Regions from separate parts of the Micromonospora sp. NPDC047074 genome, predicted to be linked through region 1. Evidence: riboswitches for the same ligand, from Rfam matches in the RefSeq annotation. Region 1 holds a riboswitch; each other region holds the start of a gene.
What was found. Region 1 has a riboswitch for cyclic di-AMP ahead of ABZ809_RS10190 (C39 family peptidase). Riboswitches for the same ligand answer to the same signal wherever they lie in the genome.

Region 1 (7,038 bases):
GGCCCGGCGCCGACACCGCGGCGGAGACGGTGCTGGTCGCGGCGGCGGTGCTGGTCGGCTACGCCCGGCGCCTCGACGCCGGCTTCGACCCCGCGCTGGCCGCGACCGCGCTGGTCCTGCTGGGGCTGGTGCTGCTGGTGGGTCCGCTGCGGGACGCCGGCGGCCTGGAGCTGCGGGCCGCGAACCTGCCGGTGCGCGCCTGGACGCCGCTGGTCGCCGCCCGCCTCGGCGACGCGCTGTCGGGGCTGCTCGCCGTGCTCGCGCTGGCCGCCGCCGCGACCCTGCCGGCCGGTGTCGCGCTGGCCGCCGCCGTGCTGGCCGCCGCCGGGGCCGGAGCGGTCGGGCTGGACCTGGCCCGGCGCCGGTTCCGGCCGGGGGCCGGCGGCTCGGCGGTGTCCCGGGCGCTGCGCCGGCACCAGCCCGAGTTCCTGCTCTACTTCTCCGCCCCGCCCGGCTCCGAATACCAGGTCACCATGTGGCTGCCGTACCTGGAGCGGATCGGCCGGCCGTTCCTGGTCATGCTGCGGGAGCCGGAGTTCCTGTCCACCGTGGCGGCGGCCACCAGCGCGCCGGTGGTCTACTGCCCGACGCTGAAGGCGATGGACGAGGCGCTGGTGCCGAGCCTGCGGGTGGCGTTCTACGTCAACCACGGCGCGAAGAACAGCCACTGCATCCGGTTCACCCAGCTGACCCACGTCCAGCTGCACCACGGCGACAGCGACAAGGCGCCCAGCGCCAACCCGGTCTCCGCCATCTTCGACCGGATCTTCGTCGCCGGTCAGGCCGCCATCGAGCGGTACGCCCGCGCCGGCGTCGACATCCCGGCGGAGAAGTTCGTGGTGGTCGGCCGGCCGCAGGTCGAGGCGATCGAGGTCCGCCAGCAGCCGGCGAGCCGGCCCGCCCCGACGGTGCTCTACACACCGACCTGGACCGGCCACCACGCGGACGCCAACTACTGTTCCCTGCCGGTCGCCGAGACGCTGCTGCGCGGGCTGCTGGCCCGGGGCGCGACGGTGATCCTGCGGGCCCACCCGTACACGTCACAGAACCCGGCCTCGGCGCGACAGTTGGGCCGGCTCACCGAGCTGCTCGCCGCGGACCGGGCCCGCAGCGGCCGGCAGCACGTCTTCGGCGCCGCCGCGAGTCGTGAGCTGACCCTGACCGAGTGCGTGAACCGCTCTGACGCGCTGGTCTCCGACGTGTCGGGGGTGATTTCCGACTACCTCTACTCCGGCAAGCCGTACGCGGTGACGGACATGGGCGGCGAGGGTGACCGGTTCACCGAGCGGTTCCCGCTGGCCGGCTCGGGCTACGTGCTGCGGCGCGACATGTCCAACGTGGACGAGGTGCTGGCCGCGCTGCTCGACACCGATCCCCTGGCCTCGGCGCGCTGGGTCACCCGGACCCGCTACCTGGGCGACTTCCCCGCCGAGTCGTACGCCGAGGCGTTCCTGGAAGCCGCCCGGCACCAGCTCGACCGGGGCTGGAACCCGCCGACCCCGCGTGCCGCCGACGGGGCCGGCCGTCCCGTCGACCCGGACGACGCGTCGCTCTCCCCCGCCACCTGACGTACCTGCCCGGTCCCGCCGCGCGGCTTCGGTCAGCGGTACGCGTCGACGAGGTCCAGGACCGCCTCGGGGGCCTCGACGTGGGCGTTGTGCCCCAGGCCGGGCAGCGTCGCGACCGGCACGCCCAGCTCCGCGAGCTGAGCGTCGGTGACCATGGGATCGTGTTCGCCCCGGGCCAGCAGCACCGGCACGTCGGTCGCCGCCAGCAGGGCGGGCAGCTCCGGCTCGCCCACGGCGAACGCGGCCGGGTCCATCGCCAGCCGCCAGCGACCGTCGACCTGCCGCAGTCCGGCACCGACGACCGGGTGGTCCGGGGCGAAGAGCCCGGTCAGGCCGGCCACCCGCAGGTGACGGCGGGCCGCCTCGTCCCGGCTGGCGAACCAGGCCACCGGCCGGACGGCCAGTTCCCCGGCCTTCGCCAGCTCGGCCGGCGACCAGACGGCCTTGATGCCGAGCCCGACGACGGCGTCGACCGGCAGTCCGGCGCCACGGGCGGCCAGCGCCAGCCCGACCACGCCACCCAGGGAGTGCCCCAGCACGACGAGCCGGTCCCCGGGCCCGAGGCCGGTGGCGACCCGGGCGGCCAGGGCGGCGAACGAGTACTCCGGCAGCGGCGGCGACCAGCCGTGACCGGCGAGGTCCGGCGCCAGCCACCGCCCCGCCCACCGACGCTCCAGCAGCGGCGCCCAGGGCAGCCACACGTCGCCGGTCGCGCCCATGCCGTGCAGCAGCAGCAGGACCCGGCGGCCGTCCCGGTCATCCGATTCGTCGACCATGGGGCGCAGTGTGCCATCCACCGGATGCCTCGGCGAGGGCCCTGACCCGCAGCCGACAACGGGCGCCGGCCCCCGGGTGGGGGCCGACGCCCGTCGAGGTCGTCGGTCAGGCGGAGTAGCCGCGGGTGGCGGCCCAGTTCGCCAGGGCGATCGTGCTCATCCAGTACGACGCGGTCGCCGGGTTCGCCGAGTCGGCGATCTTCACGAGCCGGCCCTCGTCCTGGTAGCCGACCACCGCGATGTAGTGGCCGCCGGGGAACGAGTGCCAGCCACCGCTGTTGTCCGTGGCGCTGCCGGCGACGTTCACCACGACGCCCCGCCCACCGGTGATGGCGGCGACGACATCGTCCTGGAGCCGGTCCATCTGGGCCGGCGTCGCGGCGCCGCCCGGGATCATGCGGGTCCGGTACGGGTCACCCTTCACCGTCGCGTTCAGCACCCGGGTGGTGTCCTCGGCCGAGTCGGTGCCCATCTCGTCGGTGCCCAGCTGCGCACCGAGGGCGTCCTGGCTGCGCGCGATCCCGGCGGCGCTGAGGGCGTGCCGGACGGCGGCCGGACCGCAGTTGTAGAAGGTGGTCTGGGCCTGGTAGTCGTAGTCCAGGATCTTGGACTTCGGCGGCTTCGGCGGCTCCGGCTTGCGGGTCAGGTCCGGGTCCGGGGCGGCGGTGGTGGCCTTGGCCGACGGGGCGGCGCTGGACGTGGCCGGCGCGCCGGTGGACGGGACGGTCGCGATCCGGGCCTGGCCACGCGAGGCGGCGGTGTCGTCCCGCTGCTCGGTCGCGGACACCGGGGCCTGCGCGGCGGCGGGGTCGTCGTCGGTGCCGGCCAGCAGCGCGCCGGTGCCCGACGCCAGCACCAGCACCGCGGCGGACGCGGCGGCCACCTGGTACGGGCGCTCGGACGTGAGGCGACGCAGGTGTCGCTTCAGGTGGTGCTTCACGGTTTCCTCCACGGGCTCGGGGGGTGAGCGGCTCCGTGCCGAGGGCAGGGCGGACCGGCCGCGTGGACGGGCGTCCGTGCGGACGGTGGAGCACTCAGGGGATGCGCCCGGAATGCCGGGCGGCGGACGGTGACCGGTGGCTCAGCTCGCGGCCTGTGGCCGGACGAGTACGGGCACCACGGCCCCGTGGAGACGGCGGGCCGACCGAGGGGTGTATTGGTGCTGCACGAGGATGGAACTCCTTCCGGCACCGCCGACCGGGTTAGCTGACGGATTCGGGCGGGAAGAACGCCCTACCGCGGGCCGTAGGCTCGCGGATTCACCCCATGGAGCAGTGGGTCCCCGGTTCGTATTCACGATTAGGCGGGTCGGCGCGGCGTCGCCTCTTGCGATCGGGTACCGCACCGGACGGGCCGACACTACTGTCCGTCACGCGCCCTGCCAACCCTCCTCCACCTGCTTAAACCTTGATCCGAAGACATTTTTTGTGGTCACCTCGGCACTGACTTGACTCAATGGGACGACCGTTTTCAGAGGCGCTAAGGGGCAACAACGGGACGATTGGCGGACATCGGCGTCGAACCCCCGACGAGAATCACCCCCACCACACCGGAATGACCGTTTCTCCACCGCCGTGACCGGCGTCACCAAAACGTCGGGACCAGCCCGGCCCGCCGCCTCCCGCGATCTTGCACTTTGGGCCCGTGAATTGCGGCGAATGCCGTGTTCGCCGGGGCGGAAACTGCAAGATCGCCGATTCGGGGGGCGGGCGTCGCCGGGTGGAGACGGGAGGCTGCCGTGTATGCCTCCCGGGCCAGTGCGCGCGCCGCTTCGGCCGCCAGGTCGGCGTCGCGCCACGCCGCCCTTTCCCGCTCGGCGGCGGCCCGGTGGCCGGCCCGCTTCGCGTCGCGCACCGCGCGGGCCAGCACGATCTCCTGCTCGACCGGGTGCCGACGGGGATCCCAGCCGGCCCGGCGGCCGAACACGTCGCCGGTCTGGCGGCCGGTGAGGTCGCCACGCCAGTGGGCCGCCAGCGCGGCGTGGTGCAGCCAGCGCTCCCGGGCGGCGTACTCGGCGGGCGTGCTCGGGGTGCGCGGGACGGGCAGGCCGGCGGCCCCGGTGAACCGGCGGGCGACCGTCTCCGCCTCGTCGTACGCCCGCCAGGCCCGATCGGCCTCCTCCTGCGCGGCGAGCCAGTCGGCCCGCCGTCGCCGGGCGGTCCGGGCGGCCCGGGCCGCCGCGACGGCCACCTCCCCGGCGTAGCGACGCAGGTCGGCCGCCTCGGTGGCGGGGTCGTCGACCGGCACGACGGCCGACTCGCCGACCGGACGGGTGCCCTCCGGGCGGGCGACCAGCACGGCGAGCACGGCCAGGGCCAGCAGGAGCAGGCCGGACCAGATGGCGACGGCCCGCGGCACCTCGATCAGGAACTGGTAGAGGACGATCTCCATGGTCGGCACCTCACGGCAGCGAGTGCGGCAACGGGGCGCACGCGGCGCCCGGGCGGGCGTGGCGACGCCACGGGCCGCCGTCGGGCGGGTGCGGTGATGAGCTTCGGCGGACGCGGTCGCGGGGGCACCCCCACGGGTGGCACGGCTCAGCGGCGCGGCGGGGCCCGGGAACCGGAGGCACCTGGGGCGGCTCCGACCAGCACCCGGTCGGGGCCGGCCGCGGCCGGGCAGGTCGGGGCCGGGGCGGCGGGCGCGCCGGGTCGGGTGCCGGCCTGGGCGGCCTCGTCGTCGGCACGATCGACCCGGACCTCTCGGCCGTCGGCCCGATCGACACCGCCGGCGTAGACGGCACCGTCGGCGTGGACGACACTGCCGGCGCTAGCGACGCCGTTGGCGCTAGCGACGCCATCGGCGCAGGCGACGCCATCCGCGCGGGCGACGCCATCGGCGCGGGGGAAGGCCGGTGGCGTGGAGTCGACCGCCAGGGCGCCGGGCACCCCGAGCTGCGACGCGGCGGCGGGGAGCACCCCGGCGCCGACGGTGAACGCGACCGCGACCGCCAGGCCGGTCAGCAGCCGCACCGCCCAGCGCGCCATCCACCACAGCGGACAGGTGGAGGCGGCGGCTGGCACGCGACCAACGCTACCGTCACCGACCGCGGCCCGCAGCGTCACCGGGCGTGTCGACGCGCCGCACCGGCCAGGATGGACCGAGCCGGCCTGTCAGCGCGAGTCGACGTACGCCTGCTGGTGGTCGGTCCGCGGGTCGGCGGACCGGGGCCGCGGGACGGCGCCGCCCCGCGCTTCCGCAGGTGCGCCCGGCCCCCGATCGCCGGGCTGCTCGCCGACGGCGTCCGCGCCCGGCGGCGTCGCCCGGGCCGGCCGGCGCGGGGTGAGCAGACGCATCATCGGGGTCTCGACGTACCGGTGCACCAGCCCGGCGAGGACCAGGTTGACCAGCAGGAAGCCGAGCACCACCGCCGGCCCCCACCAGCCGGGGAAGCCGACTCCCCAGTCGCCGGTGAGCCGGAGCACGCTGATCATGACGAGGACGTGCACCAGGTAGAAGGCGAAGGAGACCTCGCCGAGCCAGACCATCGGTCGGGACCGCCACGGCGAGCGCCGCCCGCGCACGTCCGCGTCCGCCGCCGCCGCGATGATCAGGATGTACGCCACCGAGAGCAGCGCCGCCCACAGCTCGGCACGGACCCACTGGGCGGCGATCACCCAGGTGGCCACGAAGAGCAGGCTGGCCACCGGCAGGCTCGGCCCCCGCCACCGGCCGCGCCGCATCAGCTCGGCGGCGGCCACGCCCATCCAGAACTCCAGCGACCGTACGGGCGGGAAGATCTGGGTGAACCACCAGCGGCTCTCCTCGGGCACCAGGGCCTGCGCCGGCCAGAGCGCCAGGATCAGCAACGGCACCGCCACCACGACCGTCCACAGTGCCCATGGCCGGGCCCGGCGGATCAGGGGCAGCGCCAACGGCAGGCACAGGTAGAAGAAGAACTCGCAGGACAGCGACCAGCTGACCGTGTTGATGCTGTAGAAGTGGCCCGGGCGAGGGTCCCAGGCCTGGAGCAGGAACAGGTTCTCCAGCGCGACGAGCCGGTCCACGGGGTCGGCGAACCAGGCCGCCGCCGCCAGGGCCAGCGCCCACAGCAGCACGTGGCTGGGCCAGATCTTGGCGACCCGGCGACGCCAGAACGCCCGGCGGGTGTCGGTCGGCCTCGCCGACCAGACCAGCACGAAGCCACTGAGGATGAAGAAGAACTGCACGCCGGAGAGGCCGAGGGTGAAGACGAAGTCCACCACCGCCTTGTGCCCGGGCTCGGCGATGATGCCCATCGTCCCGGCGTGGAAACCGAAGACGAGCAGCGCGGCGACCCAACGCAGCCCGGTCAGCGACGGCAGGCGGCCGGCCGACCGGGTGGTCGCGGCACCCGTCGCGCCGGCCTCCCGACGATCCGCGGGATCACCCAGCACGTACGTCTCCTCCTCGGCTCCGTTGTCGGACGCCCACGAGGACGCTCCGTGGCGGCTCCGGGTCGGCACCGCCCGCCGGGCACCATACCCGCCGTCCCCGGCGATCCTTCCGTCCCGTCCGGTAGCTACCGTTCCGCCCCATCCGGGAGTGATCGAACCGTCCCGTCCCGTGGCGGGCATGACAGGTCGCTATGCCCACGTCCGCTCGTGGCCTACTATTCCGTGACCCCAGGGTGACGAGAGGTGGGCACAGATGCATCGGCGGATCCTGATGCGGGCCAAGAAGGGCCCCTTCGACAGCTACTCGCCCGAGGAGAC
Region 2 (7,038 bases), on a different contig from region 1:
GCTCGCTGCGGATGCGGCGGGTGCTGGAGCGGGCGGCCCGGGACGCGGTGCCGGGCGGCCCGACCGAGCTGCGCCTGCTCTACCGGGGGACGCTGCTGCGCCTGGAGCGCCGCGAGCTGGACGGCATCCGGGACCGGGCGATGCCCCGGGGCGCGCGGCGCAACGAGGTGCGCCGGGCCGGCTTCGACGGGGTGTTCGCGGCGCTCTGGGCGCAGGCCCGCCGGCTGGGCATCGGCGGGCTGCCGGAGCAGCGCGCGTTCGAGGACGAGATCGCCGAGCGGCCGGAGTTCCGGGAGTTCCTGAAGGCGTGGTGGCCCCGGCTGCACCCCCGGCACGTGCTGGGCTGGCTGGCCCGCCCGGACCGGCTGCACCGGTACGCCGCCGGGATTCTCTCCCGGGCCGAGATCCGGCTGCTGGCCGACGCGTACCGGAGCCTGGAGCACGCCGGGCTGACGATCGCCGACATCGCGCTGCTCGACGAGCTGGACGCGTTGCTCGGCAAGCCGATGCGGCCGGCCCGGGCGAAGCGGGACCCGTTCCGCCTGGCCGGCGGGGTCCGCGAGCTGAGCACCTTCGCTGACCGGCAGCGCGCCGCCCGGGAGGCGGCCCGGGAGCGTCCGGAGGACTACCGGGAGTACGCGCACGTGGTGGTCGACGAGTCCCAGGACGTCTCGCCGATGCAGTGGCGCATGATCGGCCGGCGCGGCCGGCTGGCCTCGTGGACCGTGGTGGGCGACCCGGCGCAGACGGCCTGGACGGGCGATCCGGAGGAGTTGGAGCGGGCCCGGGACCAGGCGTTGGGCCGGCGCAAGCGGCACCACTTCACCCTCACCACGAACTACCGCAACTCGGCGGAGATCTTCGCCGTGGCGGCGGCCGAGATCCGCCGGCTGCACCCGGATCTCCCGCTGCCCAGGGCGGTGCGCTCCACCGGCGTCGACCCGGTAGAGCTGGCGGTGCCGAGGGCCGAGCTCCGGCCCGCCGTCGTGACGGCGGCCACCGCGCTGCTCGCCGAGGTCGAGGGCACCGTCGGCGTGATCACGCCGGTGCCGCGCCGCGACGAGGTGGCCGGCTGGCTGGGCGCGCTCGCCGCGCCGCGCCTGCAGGTGGTGACCAGCCTGGAGGCCAAGGGCATGGAGTACGACGGCGTCGTCCTCGTCGCCCCGGGCGAGATCCGGTCCGATCCGGGTTCGGGGGTACGCACGCTCTACGTCGCGCTCTCCCGGGCGACCCAGCGGCTGACCACCGTCGATCCGACCGACTGACGCCCGACACTCACTTGCACACATAGCGATGTGAACATACATTGAACGCGGATCCGGACGCCTGACGGAAGGTGGTCGCGTGGGCGCAGGTCATGACCACCATCACGGCTCGGTGGCGAACGCCGCGCACCGCCACCAGGGCCGGCTCTGGGCGGCGTTCGGGCTGCTCGCCGGCCTGATGGTGGTGGAGGCGGTGGCCGCCTTCCGCACCGGCTCACTGGCCCTGCTGAGCGACGCCGGGCACATGTTCACCGACGTGCTCGGCATCGGCATGGCGCTCGCGGCGATCACCGCCACCCGGCGGGCGGGGGCGGACCCGCAGCGCACCTTCGGCCTCTACCGGCTGGAGGTGCTGGCGGCGCTGGCCAACGCCGTGCTGCTCTCCGGCGTCGCGGTCTACGTCGTGATCGAGGCGGTGCGGCGCTTCGGCGACCCGCCCGAGGTGCTGGCCGGCCCGATGCTGGTCGTCGCCGTGCTCGGCCTGCTCGCCAACATCGGCGCCTTCGCGCTGCTGCGTTCCGGGGCGAAGGAGAGCATCAACGTCCACGGCGCGTACCTGGAGGTGCTGGGCGACCTCCTGGGCTCACTCGGCGTGATCGGGGCGGCCCTGCTGATCACCGTCACCGACTGGTGGTGGGCCGACCCGGTGGTGGCGGTCGCGATCGGGCTGTTCATCCTGCCGCGCACCTGGCGGCTGGGGCGGGCCGCGCTGCGCATCCTGGTGCAGGCCGCACCGGAGCACCTCCAGGTCACCGCCGTGCACGACCGGCTGGCCGCCGTGCCCGGCGTCGCCGAGGTGCACGACCTGCACGTCTGGACGCTGACCTCCGGCATGGAGGTGGCCTCGGCGCACCTGACCATGGCGCCCGGCGCGGAGGTCGGCGCGGTGCTGGGCGCCGCCCGTGCGGCCCTGCACGAGGACTTCCAGATCGACCACGCCACGTTGCAGATCGAGCCGGGAGCCGCCACCGGGGCCTGCGGGGCGGTCGAGTGGTAATGAGCAGAACCTTAAATCTGCGGTAGTATTGTTGCCTTCTGCCGGGTTTGGCCGTATTCGATGGGCGCACGCTGAGTCACGTGCGCTACATCGACCACACGGGCACCGGTAGGCTCGGCTTCGGCCTCCGCCAGGCGGCACCCCACCGGTGCCGGCGGTGGCCGCCGCCTAATCGCCCCTCGGGGCGAACCGGGGAACCACGTTCGTGGGGTGCATCCGCGTCAGCGGTAGGGATCTTCCGTCCCGAACCCGTCAGCTAACCCGGTCGGCGGCTGACGGAAGGAACACGTATGCCAGTGATGGCCCCCGTACGACGACGTGCCGCCCGGATGGCGGCCCTGATCGCGGCAACGCTCGCCCTCGGCGCCGCGGTGGCCCCGGTCACCGCCGCCCCGGCGGCGGCCGCGGCCCGCACCGGCCTGCTGGCCGCGGCACCCGGGCAGGACGAGGAGGGCGGCACCCCCGCTCTGCGGGCCCAGTTGGAGGCCGCCAGCAAGGGCTACCTCGACGCCAAGCGCGCCCTGGAGACGTCGGCCAAGCGGCAGCAGCAGCTCGCCGTCCAGCTCAAGACGACCGAGACCGAGCTGGCCGACCGCACCGCGAAGGTCGGGGAGATCGCCGGGGTCGCCTACCGCACCGGCCGGCTCGGCGCCGCCTCCGCCCTGCTCAACGCCAACTCGCCGGACGGCTTCCTGGACCGGGCCGCCGCCCTCGACGCGGTCGCCGCCAACGAGGACCGCGCCCTGCGTGACCTCCAGCGGACCCGCGACGAGGCCACCCGCACCAAGCTCGCCCTGGACGGCGAGATCCGGGAGCAGCGCAAGCAGGTCACCGTGATGGCCAAGCGCAAGGAACAGGCCGAGCGGGCGCTGACGGTCGCCAACCGGCAGCAGGCCGCGGGCGGGGGCGGCTCGCCGGGCGGCACCTCGACCAAGACGGCGAAGGCGGCGCCGCGCAACCCCGACGGCTCCTGGCCGTCCGAGTCGTGCAGCGTCAACGACCCCACCCCCGCCAACGGCTGCATCACCCCGCGCACCCTGCACGCGCTCAACCAGGCCAAGGCGGCGGGCTTCACCCGCTACGTCTCCTGCTACCGCTCGGGCGGCTCCGGCGAGCACCCGAAGGGCCGGGCCTGCGACTTCGCGGCCCAGAAGGGCGGCTTCGGCGGGGACGCCACCGGGGGCGACCGGACGTACGGCAACAACCTGGCCGCGTACTTCGTGCGCAACGCCGACCGGCTCGCCGTGCTCTACGTGATCTGGTACCGGCAGATCTGGCTGCCCAGCAGCGGCTGGAAGTCGTACAGCGGGGCCAACGGCGACCCGTCCAGCGACCACACCAACCACGTGCACCTGTCGGTCTACTGACGCTTTCCGGCCCCGGTGACCCGCCCGGCGCGGGCCACCGGGGCCGCCCGCGGCCGGCGGCGTACGCACGGACGGCGGTGCTCCCGCGCGCCCCCGCAGCCGCCCGGGCGGTCAGCCGGCCGGCTGCTCGCCCGGATGCGGGCCGAGGGCGGCAGCGAGGCGGGCGGCCAGCCCGAGGTGGGCGGCGCGGGCCTGGCGGAACGCGTAGCCGAAGAGCGGTGCGGGCGCGGTCAGGGTGATCTGAACGTCGATCCGGACCGACCCGTCCGGTTCCGCCCGCAACCGGGTGTGGTTGCGCACGGTGGTGGCCGGCCACTGGCGGGCCACGATGACGACCTCGTCCGGGTCGTCGACGACGACGTCGGCCCGGTAGGTGACCGGCAGGCGCACCGGCCCGGCCGCCAGCCGATCGGTGATCTCGTAGCTGGCACGGGCGCCGGGGCGGGGCGGCACCCGGCGGACCCGCACGATCAACGGGTGCAGGTGCTCCTGCCGGGTGGGGTCGGCGAGCAACGCGGCGGCCTCCGGCAGGGAGCAGCACGCCTGGACGGTGTAGCTGAACGAGTCTCGCCTGAGCATGCCGGCCCCCCGCCCTCGGTGGTCGCCCGATCGTCGCCCGATCGTCGCCCATGCCCGACCCGCTGGCAACGGCGCGCCGATCACACCTGGTCAGCCGGCGTGTACGCAGCCGCCCCACTACGGTCAGCAGATGGATGGTCGCCGCACGTGTCGGCCGGTGGAGGATGTGCGCATGGACGGATTCGGCGGATGAGCGGGCACGTGATGGTCTTCGCGCCCACGCCCCGGCTGACGGTGACCGTCGACCAGCCCAGCGAGGCACCGGAGCTACACCTGCACCCCGGCGGGCAGGGCGTGTGGCAGGCCCGGATGGTGTTGTCGCTCGGGGTCGACGTGGTGCTCTGCACCGCGCTCGGCGGCGAGATCGGCCAGGTGTTGGAGCCGCTGCTGGTCAGCGAGGGGGTGGACCTGAAGGTCGTGCTGCGCGACTCCGGCAGCGGCGGATACGTGCACGACCGCCGCGAGGGCTCCCGGCGGGAGATCGTGGACGTGCCCGGCCAGCCGCTCAGCCGGCACGAGCTGGACGAGCTCTACAACCTGACCCTCGGCGAGGGGCTGCGCGCCGCGGTCAGCGTGCTCAGCGGGCCGAACGAGCCGTCGCTGGTCCCGGCCGACCTCTACCGGCGGTTCGCGGCCGACCTCGGCGCGAACGGCAGCCGGGTGGTGGTCGACCTCTCCGGCGAGCACCTCACCGCGGTCCTGAGCAGCGGCGTCTTCTTCCTCAAGGTCAGCCACGAGGAGCTGATCGCCGACGGCCGCGCCGACGGCGAGGACGAGGAGCAGCTCACCCGGGCGTTGTTCGACCTGCACGCCGAGGGCGCCGAGAACGTGGTGGTGAGCCGGGCCGAGAAGCCGGCCCTGGCCCTGGTCGACGGCGAGGTCTTCGAGGTGGCGATGCCCCGGTTGGAGGCCGCCGACCCGCGCGGGGCCGGCGACTCGATGACCGCCGGGGTGGCGGCCGTGGTGGCGCGCGGCGGTGACGTGCGTACCGCCATCCGCACCGGCGCGGCGGCCGGGGCGCTCAACGTGACGCGGCACGGCCTGGGCACCGGGCGGCTCGACTCGATCACCGGCCTGGTGGACCGGGTGCGACTCGTACCGGCCGGCGGCCGGCCGCAGGAGCGGACCACCCCCGACGAGCTCGCCGACCGGGCGGCCGGGCGATGACGCTCCGGGTCCTGATCACCAACGACGACGGGATCGCGGCGCCGGGGATCCAGGCGCTGGCGCGGGCGGCGGCGGACCGGGGCCTGGACCTGGTCGTCGCCGCACCGCTGGAGGAGGCGAGCGGCACCAGCGCCGCGATGACCGCGGTGGAGCGCGACGGGCACGTGGTGGTCCGCGAGCACCCACTGCCGGACCTGCCGGGGGTGCCGGCGTTCGGGGTGGGTGGCTCCCCCGGCTTCATCACGCTGATCGCGCTGCACGGCGCCTTCGGGCCACCGCCGGCGGTGGTGCTCTCCGGCATCAACCGGGGCGCCAACGCCGGGCGTGCGGTGCTGCACTCGGGCACGGTGGGTGCCGCCTTCACCGCCGCCGCCAACGGCTGCCGGGCGATGGCCGTCTCGCTCGACGTGCTCTCGGCCGGCGAGGCCACCGCCGCCAGCGGGGGCGCCGCGGTGGCCGCCGCCGCCCGGGTACGCGACGCGGAGCGGCACTGGCCGACCGCCGCCCGGGTCGCCCTGGACCTGCTGCCCCGGCTCACCGCCGGACCCGTGGAGAGCGTGCTGAACGTGAACGCGCCGGACGTACCGCACAACCGGCTGCGCGGGGTGCGGCGCGGCGCGCTGGCCAGCTTCGGCCAGGTGCAGATGACGGTGGCGGAGGCCGGGCACGGCTTCGTCCGCACGTCGCTGGAGGAGCCGGGGCAGTCGGTGCAGCCGGGCACCGACCTGGCCCTGCTGGCCGAGGGGTACGCCTCGGTCACGGCCGTCCGCGCGGTCACCGAGGTGACGGACGTCGACCTGTCCGGCCTCGGCGGCGACTGAGCGACGGACCCGGCTGAGCCTTCCTGCTCGACGCCGCGACGTCTGTGACCGGCACCGGCACGGCGCGGATGATCTCCGGCCGGTCGCCGGGGCGCGTCAGGCGCCGGGCAGGACCTCGGGGGTGGGCGCGCCGGCGTAGTAGGGCTCGGGGGCGCCGAAGAGGCCGAGCAGGCCGGTCACCCAGAGCTGCCGGTGCACGAACCGGCTCGGCTCGGTGACGACGAGCTTGACGCCGCTCACCTCGGCGGTCTGGAAGCCGGCGACCATCGCGCTGATGCCGACCGAGTCGATGAAGGTCACGAGCCGCATGTTCAGCTCGATCCGGCCGGGACGCCCCTTGGTCAGGACCTCGGCGATCGCCTCGCGCACCTCGTATGCGGTGTCGACGTCGATCTCGCCCCGTGGGGCGATCTCGATGACACCACCGGGCAGAACCGACTTCACGATCGACAGGCTCACGCGAGCACCTCCACTCGCCCGTCCGACGGGCGCCTCATCAGTACGCGGGCCGCGACCGAGAGTATTCCTCCGACGGCCTCGGTCGCCACCCCTCGGGATGAGCAATTCGCGGACGAGGACACACCAAGTCGCCCTTATCCGGACTATTTACCTTTGTCCACCCAACGATCAGCTGTCGCTGACGCGTCGCCGCACCAGGGTAGCCGGCCCATGCCCGCGCCGCCCAATAGCCGACCTCCGGGCGTGGCCTGTCCCGCTTCCGCCCCCGAGGTTGCCCGTTCTGCCTAGCATCGGCTCGGAGACGACGACTGCGACCGGGAGGACGATCGATGCTCAGGAGACTCGCCGCGCTGGCCGGGGTCGGCGCGCTGTTGGCCCTCGTA
Region 3 (7,038 bases), on a different contig from region 1:
TGTACGTCAACCCGGACCGGCTGGTGGTCAAGGACGAGCAATTACTCCAAGTCGTGCAGGAAATCGAGCCCATATCGATGTACCGCGCCTTCAATGAGGAGTCCTTGGCGACGGGAGTCTTCATCTCGGGCGACGAGAAGGGTCGCGAGCAGCTGCTCAAGCGCGTCACCTGGCCCGCCGGCCCGCCGGCTCCGCCCTCCGGCGGCCTGGCGTTGCCCGACCGCATCACCAGCGCCGTCACCGAGGACGCGGGCCCGATGGTGACCGCGATGGACGCCAGGACGCTGACCCAGATCCGGACAAGACTCACCGAGCTGCGCGATCCCGTGCCCGCCGGTGAGGAATGCACCCTGCAGATGCCCGGTGCGGTCGGAATCGCCCTCAACGACGTCACGGTGGTGCTGGGTGACGCGACCTGCCCGCAGGCGATCTCGACCGGTGGTGGTCGCGTCCGGGTCCCGGCCGGGCTGGGCAAGGAGTTGCTCGACCTCATCGTGGCGAGTGACCGCGCTGCGGCCGAGCGTGCCACCAAGGATTGACCGAACTCTTCCCGCCCGTCGGCGTGAGACCTCGGAGGTCGGCCCCTGACCGGTAGATTGATCCGCCGGTCAGGGGCCAGAGCTGATAGCACGCTACGGGCACGTCGCGTGATTGCCGATCGTGGAACATCGAAGGCCCTGACCGGGACTGACGTCCTGGCCAGGGCCTTTGCGCTGGAGCGGGTGACGGGAATCGAACCCGCACTGTCAGCTTGGGAAGCTGATGTTCTGCCATTGAACTACACCCGCAGGCGGCACCACTGTACCTGAGTCGTCGCGACGGTGCACTGAGGCACCCCCTTCGGCGTGACGTGGCGACGAGATCTTGGCAGGAGGACGCCCCCGGGAGGGCCCGCTCGCTCCAAGATCGCGTAGGCCGGGAGGCCGGACAGCGGCGACAGGACTTGCCGGACGAAAAAGTTTCACCAGCGCAACATATAGGCGTTCTCAAACTCATCGATCGGTTGTAACGTCTGCCCAACGTTCTCAGCCATGGCGTGACATACCCCCTGTCGCGTCGCCAGAAAGAGGTGGGCCCATGGGACTCCGTCCCAACCTGCTGACCCGGCGTACGGCCGGTGTCGCGTCGACGACCCTCGCGCTGCTGCTCAGCACCGCCGCGGTGGGCGTCGTCCCGGCCGCTTCGGCCTTCTCCGCCGCCCCGGGCGAGGTCTGCGTCGAGCCGGCCGACGTCCACTCGGACGCCCGCGTCAAGCACGGCGGCGAGGCCAAGCACGAGCCGAACGAGCTGACCCTCGCGGAGACCCACGAGCGCGAGGCCGACCTGGCCGCCGCCCTGCGCGAGCGGGCGCGCTTCCGTACCGGCGCCGGTGCCGCCTCCACCACGCTGGCCACCGTCACCATCCCGGTGGTGGTGCACGTGATCCAGGAGAACAGCACCCGGGCCGGCGGCAACATCCCGGACTCGATGATCAACTCGCAGATCAGCGTGCTGAACCAGTCCTTCAGCGGGGCGACCGGTGGCGCGTCCACCGCGTTCGGCTTCCAACTGCAGAAGATCAACCGGGTGACGAACCCGGCCTGGTTCCCGATCGTGCAGGGCTCCTCGGCGGAGCGGTCGATGAAGTCGTCGCTGCGCGAGGGCGGCAAGAACACCCTCAACATCTACCTGGGTGAGCTGAGCGACGGCCTGCTCGGCTGGGCGACCTTCCCGACCCGGAAGCTCAGCAGCATGGATGGCGTCGTCGTGCTGAGCGAATCCCTGCCGGGCGGCACCGCCACCAACTACAACCAGGGCGACACGGGCACCCACGAGGTCGGCCACTGGCTGAACCTCTACCACACCTTCCAGGGCGGCTGCTCCGGCTCGGGCGACAGCGTCAGCGACACGGCGGCCGAGGCGTCGCCGGCCTACGAGTGCCCGACCGGGCGGGACACCTGCACCGCCCCGGGTACCGACCCGATCACCAACTTCATGGACTACACGTACGACTCCTGCATGTACCAGTTCACCGCCGGGCAGGCCAGCCGCATGCTGACCGCCTGGAACGCGTACCGCGCGGCCTGATCTCGCGTACGGCCATCGGTGCCGGCCCCGCTCGACGGGGCCGGCACCGATGTCTTGCACGGCGTGGCGCCCCGGAGGGGGACGACCCGGAGCGCCACGCCGCGTCTCAGGCGGCCGGGCGGGCGGCCTGGCCGCCGCCCCCCGACCACGTCTCGGGGACCACGGCGGTGCCGGCTGCAGTCGCCCGGGGATCGAGCCACACCTGGACGGCCGGCCCGCCGTGGACGCCGCCCACACCACCCGCGACGCCGGGCTCGCGGCGGGCCAGCATCGCCACGTCGACCGTGAACTCGAAGATCCGCCAGTCGACCTGCGGCGCGGCACGGTGGCCCCGGGCCAGCCGGGCGACCCGGGCCGGATCGGTCACCGGCCGGGCGTGACCGGCGACGTAGGCCTCGTCGTCGCTCTCCTCCGGCGGGAACGAGTGCAGCGCGTAGCGGCCGTCGCGCTCCAGGTCACGCCGCTTGGGCGAGTCGACGACGAAGCAGAAGAGCCCCTCGTCGGTGATCACCGGGGAGACCGGGTGCACCCGGGGCCCACCGTCGGCGCGGACGGTGGCCAGGTAGCCGAAGCCCGGCCCGTACTGCTGCATGAGGAGGCGGATCCCGTCGGCGAGGCGGGGCTCGTCGGCGGCGAATTCGGACCAGGAAGCCATGCCGGCATTCTATCGAACAAACGTACGAAGATGCACTCCGACACGCAGGTCACGCACATCGCTCGCTAAGGTGTTGCGATGCTGCTCTCCGACCGCGACCTGGTCTCCGAGATCGAGGCGGGCACGCTCACGCTGGAGCCGTTCGAGCCTGCGCTGGTGCAACCCTCCAGCATCGACGTACGCCTGGACAGGCTCTTCCGGGTCTTCAACAACCACCTCTACACCCACATCGACCCGGCGCAACAGCAGGACGACCTGACGTCGATGGTCGAGGTGCCCGAGGGCGAGCCGTACGTGCTGCATCCGGGCGAGTTCGTGCTCGCCTCGACGCTGGAGGTCATCTCGCTCGGCGACCAGCTCGCCGGGCGGTTGGAGGGGAAGTCGAGCCTCGGCCGGCTGGGCCTGCTCACCCACTCCACGGCGGGCTTCATCGACCCGGGCTTCTCCGGTCACGTCACGCTGGAGCTGTCCAACGTGGCCAACCTGCCGATCACCCTCTGGCCGGGCATGAAGATCGGCCAGCTCTGCATCTTCCGGCTCTCGTCGCCGGCCCAGCACCCGTACGGCTCGGCCGTCTACGGCTCGCGTTACCAGGGGCAGCGCGGCCCGACTCCCAGCCGCTCCTGGCAGCAGTGGCGCACCTGGCCGACCGGCTGACCCTGCCGCCATGTGTCAGGAAGGGCACCTTCCTCTACCGATTCCGTTAGGAAGGTGCCCTTCCCTACGTCTCAGCCGGGGCGGCCGTAGCTGTGGATCGGGCCGTCGTCGACCTTCTTCATCTTGATCGGCACCCCGGCCCGGGAGGCGTGCACCACCCAGCCCCCGCCGACGTACATGCCGACGTGGTGCAGGTCGCTGTAGTAGAAGACCAGGTCGCCAGGGCGCAGCTCGCCCCGGCTGACGGTCGCGGTGACCCGGCGCTGCTGCGCGGCGTTGTGCGGCAGCGAGACCCCGGCCTTCGCCCAGGCGGCGAGCATCAGCCCGGAGCAGTCGTACGAGTTGGGCCCCTCGGCGCCCCAGACGTAGGGCTTGCCGATCTGGGCGCAGGCGAACTTCACCGCCACGCCGGCCGCGCCGCCGGGATAGCTGGCCGGGCAGGGGGCTGGGCGCAGGGGCCCGCCGCCGCCGTTGCCGTAGATCCGCAGCCGCAGCTTCTGCAACCGGTCGATCTCGGCGTTGATCTGCTTCTTCTTCGCGGCGAGCTGGGCCTCGGTCCGGGCGAGCTGGACGACCATCTCGTCCAGCGGCGCCTTCTTCGCGGCCAGTTGGTCACGCAGCTCGGCGACCTGCCGCACGTCCTCCTGCTGGTGCTGGGCGAACCGGTCGAGCAGTTCGAGCTGCCCCACCACCTGGCTCGGTGAGCGACTGCCCAGCAGGGCGTTGATGGTGGAGACGTTCTCGCCCTTGTAGGCGCGGACGGCCAGCGCGTTGACCTTCGCCATCGCCTGGTCGACCCGCTCCTGCAGGGGCTTGATCTGGGCGGCGAGCGCGTCGGCCTGCTTCCGCTTGGCGGCGAGGTCTCCTCGGGTGGCGTTGTGTCGTTCGATGATCGGTTCGAGCTTGTTCCAGTCCTCGTCGATCTGGCGCTCGATCTCGGCGACCGTCGGTTCGGCGTGTGCCGCCGTGGCGCCGCCGGTCAGGACGACGGCGAACGCGGCCAGGGCGGCGAGGGCGGTGGTGCAGCGGTACCAGCGTGGGCGCGGCGCAGCCGTCGTCGGGTCGGCGAGCACCGACCGTGCCGACGGTGGCCGCGGGGCATGGTGTGCCACCGGGCTTCGTACTCCTTCTTCCGTACCGCCTACCGGGTTAGCTGACGGGTTCGGGCGGGAAGGGGGCGCCCTACCGCAGTGGCTGCGGATTCACCCCGGGAACCTGGGTCCCCGGCTCGCTCGGGAGCGACTCGGCGGTGTCGGACCGTCGCCCGCCCCGGATGGACGGACTGTCACCGGCCGACGAATGACCAGAGTAGAGACGACCGTTATCGATCCGCAACCCTCCGGGCCCTGACACTCCGTGCCCGACCGGCCGGTGGGACCGCAAGCCGGGCGGCGAAGATTTTCTTCCTGCTGAAGTGTCTGACGGAAAGGTATTGACCAAAGGCTGCGGGCGGGGCGAAGGTGGCCCCACATTTGCCCGTCCGAACTGGGGGTCTGATGCACCTGTCAGTGACAACGAGGAGCAGACGCGTCCTGCTGGCCGCCGCCGTGGCCGCCGCCCTGACCGCGACGCCGCTCACCGCCGCCGGATCCGCCGCCGCAGCGCCGGCGACCGACCGGCAGCAGCAGTACGCCGCCGCGGCAGCCGAGTACGGCGTGCCGGAGAGCGTCCTGCTGGGAGTCTCCTACCTGCAGTCCCGCTGGGACACCAACGCAGGCACGCCGAGCACCAGTGGCGGCTTCGGCCCCATGCACCTCACCGACGCCGAGCACGTCGCCGCCCTGCCCGGGGGCGGCCACCACGACGAGGGCTCGGAGGACCCGCGCGGCGACGACTCCCGCGTGTCCCTGGCCCCGGAGGCACCCGCCGAGGCGGAACCGGTGCCCGCCGAGCCGTCGTTGCAGACGCTCGACACCGCCGCCAGCCTGACGGGCGCCAGCGAGGAGGCGCTGCGGACGGACGTCACGGCGAACATCCGCGGCGGGGCGGCGCTGCTGGCCGCGTACCAGAAGGAGATCGGCGCCCCGGTCGGCGCCGACACCGACCCGGCGGCCTGGTACGGCGCGGTGGCCCGCTACTCGGGCGCGGACACCGCCGACGCCGCGGCGGCCTTCGCCAACGAGGTGTACACCACCATCAGCACCGGCGACAGCCGGCTGACCGACGACGGGCAGCGGGTCACGCTGGCCGCCCTCGCGATCCAGCCGGACAGCTCCTGGCTGGACCGGCTGGGCCTGCGCAAGCTCGCCCGGCCCGACGGGCTGGAGTGCCCCGAAACGATCTCCTGCGAGTGGATCCCGGCGCCCTACCAGAACTTCGGGCCCACCCTGGGCAACTACGGCAACCACGATCTCTCCGACCGGCCGTCCCGGCAGAAGATCGAGTACATCGTCATCCACGACACCGAGGGCTACTTCGGGCCCAGCGTCAACCTGGTCAAGGACCCGAAGCGGGTGGGCTGGCACTACACGCTGCGCTCCAGTGACGGGCACATCGCCCAGCACATCAAGACCAAGGACGTCGGCTGGCACGCCGGCAACTGGTACGTGAACGCCAAGTCCATCGGCCTGGAGCACGAGGGCTTCGCGGGGCACGGCACCTGGTACACCGAGGCGATGTACCGCACCTCCGCCAAGCTGGTCCGGCACCTGGCGCGGGCCTACAACATCCCGCTGGACCGCAACCACATCATCGGGCACGACAACGTCCCCGGAACCGTCGCGGCAAACGTGCGCGGCATGCACTGGGACCCGGGCCCGTACTGGAACTGGTCGCACTACTTCGACCTGCTGAAGGCGCCGTTCTTCTCGACCGGCACGTCGCGGACCGGGCTGGTCACCATCGACCCGGACTTCGCCACCAACCAGCCGCAGTTCACCGGCTGCAACCGGCAGCCCCCGGGCGTGCCGAACCCGCCGCCGCCGACGGCGCCCTGCCCGCTGCGCGGCTCGTCCGCGGTGCCCCTGCACAGCGCGCCGAGCCAGGACGCGCCGCTGGTCAACGACATCGCGCTGCGGCCCGACGGCACCCCGAACACGATGTACGTCTCCGACCACGGCGCCCGGGCCTCGGCGGGACAGACGTACGCCCTGGCCGGCGTGCAGGGTGACTGGACGGCGATCTGGTACCTCGGCCAGAAGGCCTGGTTCCACAACCCCGCCTCGGCGCCGACCGCGAAGTGGTCGCTCGGGCTCGTGGTGACCCCGAAGGCCGGCAAGGCCACCATCCCGGTGTACGGCCGGGCGTACCCCGAGCAGGCGGCGTACCCGGAGGGCGTGCCGTACCAGACGATCTCGCCCCTGCAGTACACGCTCTCGGCCGGCCAGCGGTACGCCGTCGGCAACGTGCTCCCCGGCGAGTACTACCGGGCCAGCACGTTCGACGGCTCCGCCCCGGGTGACTGGACGGTGATCCGCGGCGACAACAAGTACGTGCAGATCCAGTTCGGCCACCGGATCATGTACGTCAACCTGGACGACGTGAACGTGCTGCCCTCCCCGGTGGGCGCACCCCACTAGTCCCATCGCACGACGAGGGCCCCCGGTCGATCCGACCGGGGGCCCTTTCGTGTGCGGGTGCGGGATCAGCCGGGTCTGCGGAACCCGGCGACCGGCATCGTGTTGATGCTGGAGACGTTCACCGGTTTGCCGGCCCGGGGC
Region 4 (7,038 bases), on a different contig from region 1:
CCGGCGCCGTCACTGCGGTTGATCGCGAGGGTGAACGGGTGGGTCATCCCCGGCGTACCCGCGGTGCCGAGGAAGAGCGCCCAGATCGACCAGCCGAACGCGGCCAGCGTGCCGAGGGAGACCAGGGTGTCCATCGTCGCCGCGCCGTGCCGGAGGTTGATCCAGGCCGCCCGGTGGAAGGGCAGGCCGCCGTAGACCACGACCGGGGCGGCCAGGGTCAGCGACAGCCACTGCCAGTAGTCGAACTGCCAGGCGGGGACCATCGCCAGGACGATCACCGGCACTGTGAGCACGGCCGAGACCCACAGGCGGGTACGCAGGGCGTGTAGTTCGTCCACCCGCGCGGCGGCCGGCTCCGCGCCGGCGGGTGCGGGCGGGGGCGGCAGGGCGGCGGTGTAGCCGGTCTTCTCGACCGTGGCGATCAGGTCGTCCGGGGTCACCTCGTCGGCGTACCGGACGGTGGCCTTCTCGGTGGCGTAGTTGACCGTGGCGGTCACCCCGTCCATCCGGTTCAGCTTCTTCTCGATCCGGGCCGCGCAGGAGGCGCAGGTCATCCCGCCGATCGCCAACTCGATCTGGTTCGGCGCGTACGGCAAGGGCTTGCTGCTGGTCGTCATCACGGATCCCGTCAGTCGTGCCCGTGACCGGGGACGCCGTGGCCGGCGTCGGCGGTCGGGGAGCTCGTGGCGGCGGGCGTACTGCTCGCCGTCGGGACGCCCGTCGGGGCCGGGGCGACCGGCCCTGCCGGGCTGCCGGCGACGACGGTGAACTCGGCGGTACGCACGACGCCGCCGTGCTTGAAGTCCAGGTAGAGCCGGTAGGCACCGGCCGACGGCATCTCCGCCGAGAAGCTCACGTCGGGGCCGGGCCTGGTCGACCCGTCGCCCGGCTCGCCGTGCGGGTGCACGTGCAGGTACGCCAGGTCGCCCTGACGCAGCGCCACCAGGTGGCCGTAGGCCCCCAGGTAGGGCTCAAGATCGGTGACCGGCGCGCCGTCGCGGCTCACGGTCAGGGTCAGGTCGGCGGTGCGGCCGGGCTGGGGCGTGCCGGCGAGGGTGACCGTGTAGCCGTCGACCGTGGTGCTGGTCGCCGGGGCGGGCAGGGGCCGCCCGGTCAGCGCGCCGGGTACGGTCACGTCGACGCCGAGCGTCAACGCCTCGCCACCGGTCGGGGTGAAGTCGGCGAACGCCCGCCAGACGCCGGGTCCGCCGAGCGGCGAGTCGACCCGCCAGGTGCCGTCCGCCCCCATCTCGGGGTGTACGTGCCGGAAGCCGGAGAGGTCGCGGCGGGCGACGATCAAATGCATGCGCTTGTCGTGCGCCACGTCGTACGCGGTGACCGCCCGGCCGTCGGGGCCGGTGACCTGGAAGGCGAACTGCCCGGCCGCGGCGTCGACCGGGCGGAGGGTGTAGCCGCGGTCGGAGACGAGCAGCCCGCCGGGCAGGTGGGCCGCGCCCCCCTGCTCGCCTCCGTGGTCGCCCTCGCCGGTGGCCCCGTGGTCGCCGCTGGGGTCGTGACGGGTCTCGGCGGGCGGGGTCACGGGGCCGGCCACGCGGCCGACCCCGTACGTCGCGCCGAACACCGCCGCGATGCCGAGGGCGAAACCGCTCAGCTTCGTCGCCGTGTTCATGGTGTGCCTCGTTTTCTCCGTGGCCGTCAGGCGCCGACGAGCTCGTAGCCGGCCTCGTCGACGGCGGCGCGCACGGTGTCGGTGTCCAACGGACCTGCACTGGTGACGGTGACCTTGCCGGCGGCGACGTCGACCTGTACGTCGTTGACGCCCGTGATCGCGCCGACCTCGGCGCTGACCGAGGTGGCGCAGTGCCCGCAGGTCATGCCCTGCACCTGGTACGTCGTGGTGACCATCGAACTCTCCTCTCGACTCCGCCAAGCCTATACCCCCAGGGGGTAAATCGGAGGCGGAACGCTGCCTAGATCATGTACCCCTACCGGGTGGGGGTATCGGACACCGAGCACCGTACCATACCCCCGAGGGGTACGGTATCCTCGACCCCATGACCACACCGACGCCCGCCCCGACCCGGGGCTACACCGCCACCAAGGACCAGCTGCTCGCGCGGCTGCGCCGCGTCGAGGGGCAGGTCCGAGGCATCGAGAAGATGGTCGACGAGGACCGCTACTGCATCGACGTGCTCACCCAGATCTCCGCGATCCAGGCCGCTCTGGACAAGGTCGCGCTCGGCCTGCTCGACGGGCACTCGCGGCACTGCATGCGCGAGGGCGCCGCCGAGGGCCGCGCCGACGAGATGGCCACCGAGATGATGGCCGCCGTCGGGCGCCTGATGAAGCGCGGCTGAGTCCGCGGCCCCCCGACGGCGGGACTCCCGCACCCGCCTTTGGCTCGCGATCTTGCACTTCCAGCCCCCACTCTGGGTTGAAATGTCGGCTTTGTCCGGGCATGAAGTGCAAGATCGCCGAGGGGCCGGCAAGGGGCAGGGCGGAGTGATGTCTCGTTCGGGGCGGTTTGGGTGGCGCGGCGGGGTCCGCGGTCTCGGGGGCCAGCGCGGCGCGCATGGGCCCGGGGCCCGGGGGCCAGCGCGGCGCGCATGGGCCCGGCGCCCCCCGAAAGAGGCGCCGGGGCCACCGGATCACAACCGACCGAGGATCTTCCTCATCGTGTCGATCTCGGCCTGCTGGCTGCTGACGATCTGCTCGGCCAGGGCCTTGGCCTCAGCGTTCATGCCCCGGGCCAGTTCGTCCCGAGCCATGGTGATCGCGCCCTCGTGGTGGGCGATCATCATGGTCAGGAACTGCCGGTCGAACTCCCGGCCCGAGGCCGCCGCCAGCTTCGTCATGTCGGCGTCGGACATCATGCCGGGCATGCCGTGGTCCATGTGCGGCATCTCGGCTCCCGGCGACTGCGCGGGCCTCCCCCAGGCCGTCAACCAGCCGCTCATCGTGGCGATCTCGGGCGCCTGCGCCGCCTTGATCTCCGCGGCGAGCCGCTTGACCTCCGGGTCCGCCGCGCGCGTCGCGGCCAGGTCCGCCATCTCCACCGCCTGCTGGTGGTGCGGAATCATCATCTGGGCGAACATCACGTCGGCGTCGCCGAAGGCGGCCGCGCCGGTGGCGGTGGCCGACGGCCCGCCGCTGCCGGGCGTGCCGTGCCCCGTGCCTGGCGACGAGTGGTCGTCGTCACCACAGGCGGTCACGGCGAGGACGGCGGTGAGGGCGACGCCGGCCAGGGCGGCACGGCGCACAAGGGTACGAATAGTCATGTCTTGGGCCTTTCGATGTCGGAACGTACGCAGCACGACGAGGGCGCGGAACGGCGTACCGCCGGACCGCACCGGACGCGTCCTATCTGCGCAGCACCGAGACCGTGGCGAGCCGCAGGCCCACCGGCCGGGGTGGCGGGGCCCGGGACGAGGGAGCGGAGCCGCCCGAGCCACCCCCCGGCGGGCCGGCAGCGCGTACGACGGCCGACAGCAGCGCGGCGAACAGCAGGGTGACCGCGAACGCACCCAGCACCGCCAGGCACACGCCCCAACCGGGCAGCCCTCCGCCCGGGCCACTGGACGGCAGGAGCCGGTCGGACCCGCAGTCACCGGGGCAGCCCGCGCCGGACCGGAGAACCGATCCGGCGGCGTACGGGAGAAGGGTGTCGGGCCGGGCCACCACCGGCGCGCCCACCCCGTCGCCGTGCGAACCCGGCCCGGCGGCGTGTGCCGGCCCGGCGGCGTGTGCCGGCGGGGTGCCGGAGTGTCCCGTCGGGTGCGAGTCGTGGCCGATGGTGTGCATCGCGGCCAGACCGAGCAGCGTGCAGACGAGCAGCGGGACCCGGGCCCACCACGCCGCCGTCACCGTCGTCCGCACACCTGGGACGCTAGCGGGTCGGCCCGGCCGCCGCGGGCCACCACGCGGGCACGACACCCGACCGGGACCGGAATCACAACGGTTCCGGCCGGACCCACACCCCGACACCGCCCGCACGAACTGCGCCGGGACGCCGGGGTGGCTACCATTCGGCCGGTGACCCTCCGGATTTCGTACCGCCCGCCGCGCGCCCCCGACCGGGCGGGGGACGACGACCGCGGCACGTCACCGCACCGCCGCACGGGTACGGTCCACGCCCCGGCAACGCGACGGGGCTGAACCGGCCCGCCCGCACGCCCCCGCCCGGAATCGTTGGGAGAGAGACTCGATGGGCGCCGACCACACCCGGCCTGCTCCATCCGCCCCGCCCGGGGTGCGACGGATCCTCGTGGCGACGGTGGTGCCCCTCTTCGTCGCCACGCTGATCGCCGCCCTGGTGCTGTGGCCGTGGGACGCGCCCGACCCCGCGGCCGGCACCGAACCGCCCCGGCAGCACGGCACGGTGACGCGGGTGGTGACGGAGCCGTGCCCACCGGCCCCGGAAACCCCGGAGGGAGGCCCGGACGGGGCGCAGGGCCCCTGCGGGACGGTCACCGTACGGGTGGACGACGGCCCCGCCGCCGGTCAGCAGGTGGAGACGCCGGTGCCGGCCGGTCCCGGCGCGCCGGCCGTCGCCGTGGGCGACGAGATCATCCTGGTCCAGCTCACCGACCCCGCCGACCCCTCGATCAGCACCTACAACATCGCGGAGCACCAGCGCGGCAAGCCGCTGGTCTGGCTGGTGGTGCTCTTCGCGGCCGCGATCGTCGCGTTCGGGCGGTGGCGCGGGCTGGCCGCGCTGGCCGGCCTGGCGGCGAGCTTCGCCATCCTGCTGACCTTCGTGCTGCCCGGCATCAGCGCCGGGAGCCCCCCGCTGCTGGTCGCGGTCGTCGGTGCCGCCCTGATCATGTTCGTGGTGCTCTACCTGACCCACGGCGTGACCGCACAGACCTCGGTAGCCGTGCTCGGCACGCTGGGCAGCCTGGTGTTGACCGGCGTGCTGGGCACCATCGCCACCGCCGCGACCCACCTGACCGGGTTCGGCTCCGAGGACGCCACCACGTTGTCCGTGCTCCAGGTCGACGTGGACCTGCACGGCCTGCTGCTGGCCGGGATCATCATCGGATCTCTCGGCGTACTCGACGACGTCACGGTGACCCAGGCCGCCACGGTCACGGAGTTGGCGCACGCCAACCCGGGGCTGTCCCGGATGCAGCTCTACCGCGCGGCGACCCGGGTCGGCCGCGCCCACATCGCCTCGACGGTGAACACCATCGTGCTGGCGTACGCCGGCGCCTCCCTGCCGGTGCTGCTCCTGCTGACCGCCGATTCCCGGGCGGTGACCCAGATTCTGACCAGCGAGTTCCTGGCCCAGGAGATCGTCCGCAGCGCGGTCGCCACCCTGGGCCTGATCGCCGCCGTGCCGCTGACCACCGGGCTGGCGGCCGTGGTGACCACCGCCGGGCGGCGCGGCGGTGAAGTTTCCGAGCAAGCCGAACCCCCGACCACGCCGGCTCCCCGACCGGCGGCCGACCGGTCCGAGGCGCTGGAGGCGCTCGGCGGGGCACGCGCCACGGACCCGACTGCCACCGCCCGCAGCGGATGGCCCGACGGGGGCAGGAGTACGGAGACCGCATGGTGACACCACGCAGTGTGACGGGTCGGGACTTCGATCCTGATAAACGCGTCACTGGTCACCCTCCGCCGTCACGAAATGACGCATTTAGTCGGCTTAGGGACGTAGATCCCAGGAAGGCCTCTCGGGTAATCTCGCTGCCGGTCACCGCCGAAGGCGCGCAGCGGCGCCTGCGGTGCCACCGCCCAATCGCCGCAAGGCGAGCCGGGGACCCAGGCACGTGGGGTGAATCCGCGACAGCGGTAGGGGCCACTTCCGCCCCGAACCCGTCAGCTAACCCGGTCGGCGGTCGACGGAAGGGAAAACTGTGACGGCACCCCTACGCCGCTGGTTGACGCCCGTGGTGGCCGTGTTCGCCGCCCTGGCGGTCTTCGCCGGACCCCTTCCGGCGGTGGCGGCGCCCACCCCACCCAAACCCTCGGGGCACGGGGACGACGAGCCCAAGCTGCTCGACGACCTGATCGAGGCCCGGACCCGGTCGTACGTGCAGGCCAAGGCGAAGCTGGCGAAGTCGAAGAAGCGCCAGCTCGAACTGGCCCTGGAGGTCGACCGGTCGCAGGCCCAACTGGACGCGCTGGCCCCGCAGGTGAGCCAGATCGCCGCCCAGTCCTACCGGACCGGGCGGATCGGCGCGGTGTCGATGCTGCTGGGCACCACCGACCCCGACTCGTTCGTCCAGCGCGCCGCCGCCCTCGACGAGCTGAACATGGTCAACTCCAAGAAGCTCGCCGAGGTGAACGCGGTCAAGACCCGCGCCGAGCAGGCCAAGCTGGCGCTCGACGCCGAGGTCCGCGAGCAGGCGAAGCTCGCGAACGAGTTGAACCGCGGCAAGCGCGAGGCGGAGAAGGCCCTGGCCCTGGTGGGCGGCAGAGGGCTGACCAAGGGCAAGGTGGTCGCCACCTCGCCGGTGGCCAGGATGGCCCCGGGGCGCACCGCCGACGGCGACTGGAAGCCGCTGGGCTGCACCGAGAACGACCCCACCACCTCCGGCTGCATCACGGCACGCACGCTGCACATGTACAAGGAGGTCAAGCGGGCCGGCTTCAACCGGTTCGTCGGTTGCTACCGCTCCGGTGGGCCGTACGAACATCCGAAGGGCCGGGCCTGTGACTGGTCGTTGCAGAGGAGCGGCTTCTCCCCCTGGCACAACGACGACACCTACATGTACGGCAACAACCTGACCGCGTTCCTGGTCCGCAACGCCGACCGGCTCGGCATCTACTACGTGATCTGGAACCGGCAGATCTGGTTCCCGACGACCGGCTGGAGTTCCTACAGCGGCCCGTCGAACCACACGGACCACGTCCACGTGTCACTGCTCTAGCCTCTGCGACACAGCAGGGCCGCCCCGATCCGTCCGGGGCGGCCCTGCTGTGTCGTGGGGGGGCGTCGCCAGGCGAGCGGCCGGCCGGGGAGCGTGCGGGGCCGGGTTCGACGGATGGAGTCAGGCGAGCGCGGCGCTGGCGGCCGGCTCGGCCACGTCGACCGCGTCAGCGGGCACCCCGGCCACCGTCCGCACCTCACCG

Region 2: another riboswitch for cyclic di-AMP. It lies ahead of ABZ809_RS13280 (hypothetical protein); the one in region 1 lies ahead of ABZ809_RS10190 (C39 family peptidase).
Region 3: another riboswitch for cyclic di-AMP. It lies ahead of ABZ809_RS01515 (NlpC/P60 family protein); the one in region 1 lies ahead of ABZ809_RS10190 (C39 family peptidase).
Region 4: another riboswitch for cyclic di-AMP. It lies ahead of ABZ809_RS03815 (hypothetical protein); the one in region 1 lies ahead of ABZ809_RS10190 (C39 family peptidase).

What each region holds. Positions count from the first base shown of each region.
Region 1 covers NZ_JBEYVB010000005.1:46,009-53,046, forward strand. The annotation lists gene ABZ809_RS10180 (CDP-glycerol glycerophosphotransferase family protein) at 1-1,568, shown strand, start outside; gene ABZ809_RS10185 (alpha/beta fold hydrolase) at 1,601-2,344, opposite strand; gene ABZ809_RS10190 (C39 family peptidase) at 2,451-3,296, opposite strand; cyclic di-AMP (ydaO/yuaA leader) riboswitch at 3,521-3,660, opposite strand; gene ABZ809_RS10195 (hypothetical protein) at 3,929-4,735, opposite strand; gene ABZ809_RS10200 (hypothetical protein) at 4,882-5,367, opposite strand; gene ABZ809_RS10205 (acyltransferase) at 5,458-6,720, opposite strand; gene ABZ809_RS10210 (polysaccharide pyruvyl transferase family protein) at 6,974-7,038, shown strand, end outside.
Region 2 covers NZ_JBEYVB010000007.1:112,961-119,998, reverse strand. The annotation lists gene ABZ809_RS13290 (AAA family ATPase) at 1-1,265, shown strand, start outside; gene ABZ809_RS13285 (cation diffusion facilitator family transporter) at 1,345-2,262, shown strand; cyclic di-AMP (ydaO/yuaA leader) riboswitch at 2,418-2,549, shown strand; gene ABZ809_RS13280 (hypothetical protein) at 2,562-3,629, shown strand; gene ABZ809_RS13275 (SRPBCC family protein) at 3,741-4,208, opposite strand; gene ABZ809_RS13270 (PfkB family carbohydrate kinase) at 4,398-5,375, shown strand; gene ABZ809_RS13265 (5'/3'-nucleotidase SurE) at 5,372-6,196, shown strand; gene ABZ809_RS13260 (STAS domain-containing protein) at 6,293-6,655, opposite strand; gene ABZ809_RS13255 (hypothetical protein) at 6,985-7,038, shown strand, end outside.
Region 3 covers NZ_JBEYVB010000001.1:300,751-307,788, forward strand. The annotation lists gene ABZ809_RS01490 (hypothetical protein) at 1-539, shown strand, start outside; tRNA gene ABZ809_RS01495 (tRNA-Gly) at 715-788, opposite strand; gene ABZ809_RS01500 (zinc metalloprotease) at 1,078-2,067, shown strand; gene ABZ809_RS01505 (pyridoxamine 5'-phosphate oxidase family protein) at 2,174-2,722, opposite strand; gene dcd (dCTP deaminase) at 2,801-3,379, shown strand; gene ABZ809_RS01515 (NlpC/P60 family protein) at 3,451-4,491, opposite strand; cyclic di-AMP (ydaO/yuaA leader) riboswitch at 4,504-4,638, opposite strand; gene ABZ809_RS01520 (peptidoglycan recognition family protein) at 4,888-6,897, shown strand; gene ABZ809_RS01525 (NlpC/P60 family protein) at 6,963-7,038, opposite strand, start outside.
Region 4 covers NZ_JBEYVB010000002.1:35,911-42,948, reverse strand. The annotation lists gene ABZ809_RS03850 (heavy metal translocating P-type ATPase) at 1-617, opposite strand, end outside; gene ABZ809_RS03845 (hypothetical protein) at 629-1,630, opposite strand; gene ABZ809_RS03840 (cation transporter) at 1,657-1,866, opposite strand; gene ABZ809_RS03835 (metal-sensitive transcriptional regulator) at 2,016-2,318, shown strand; gene ABZ809_RS03830 (DUF305 domain-containing protein) at 2,610-3,239, opposite strand; gene ABZ809_RS03825 (hypothetical protein) at 3,322-3,837, opposite strand; gene ABZ809_RS03820 (YibE/F family protein) at 4,166-5,518, shown strand; cyclic di-AMP (ydaO/yuaA leader) riboswitch at 5,685-5,816, shown strand; gene ABZ809_RS03815 (hypothetical protein) at 5,820-6,836, shown strand; gene ABZ809_RS03810 (carbonic anhydrase) at 6,957-7,038, opposite strand, start outside.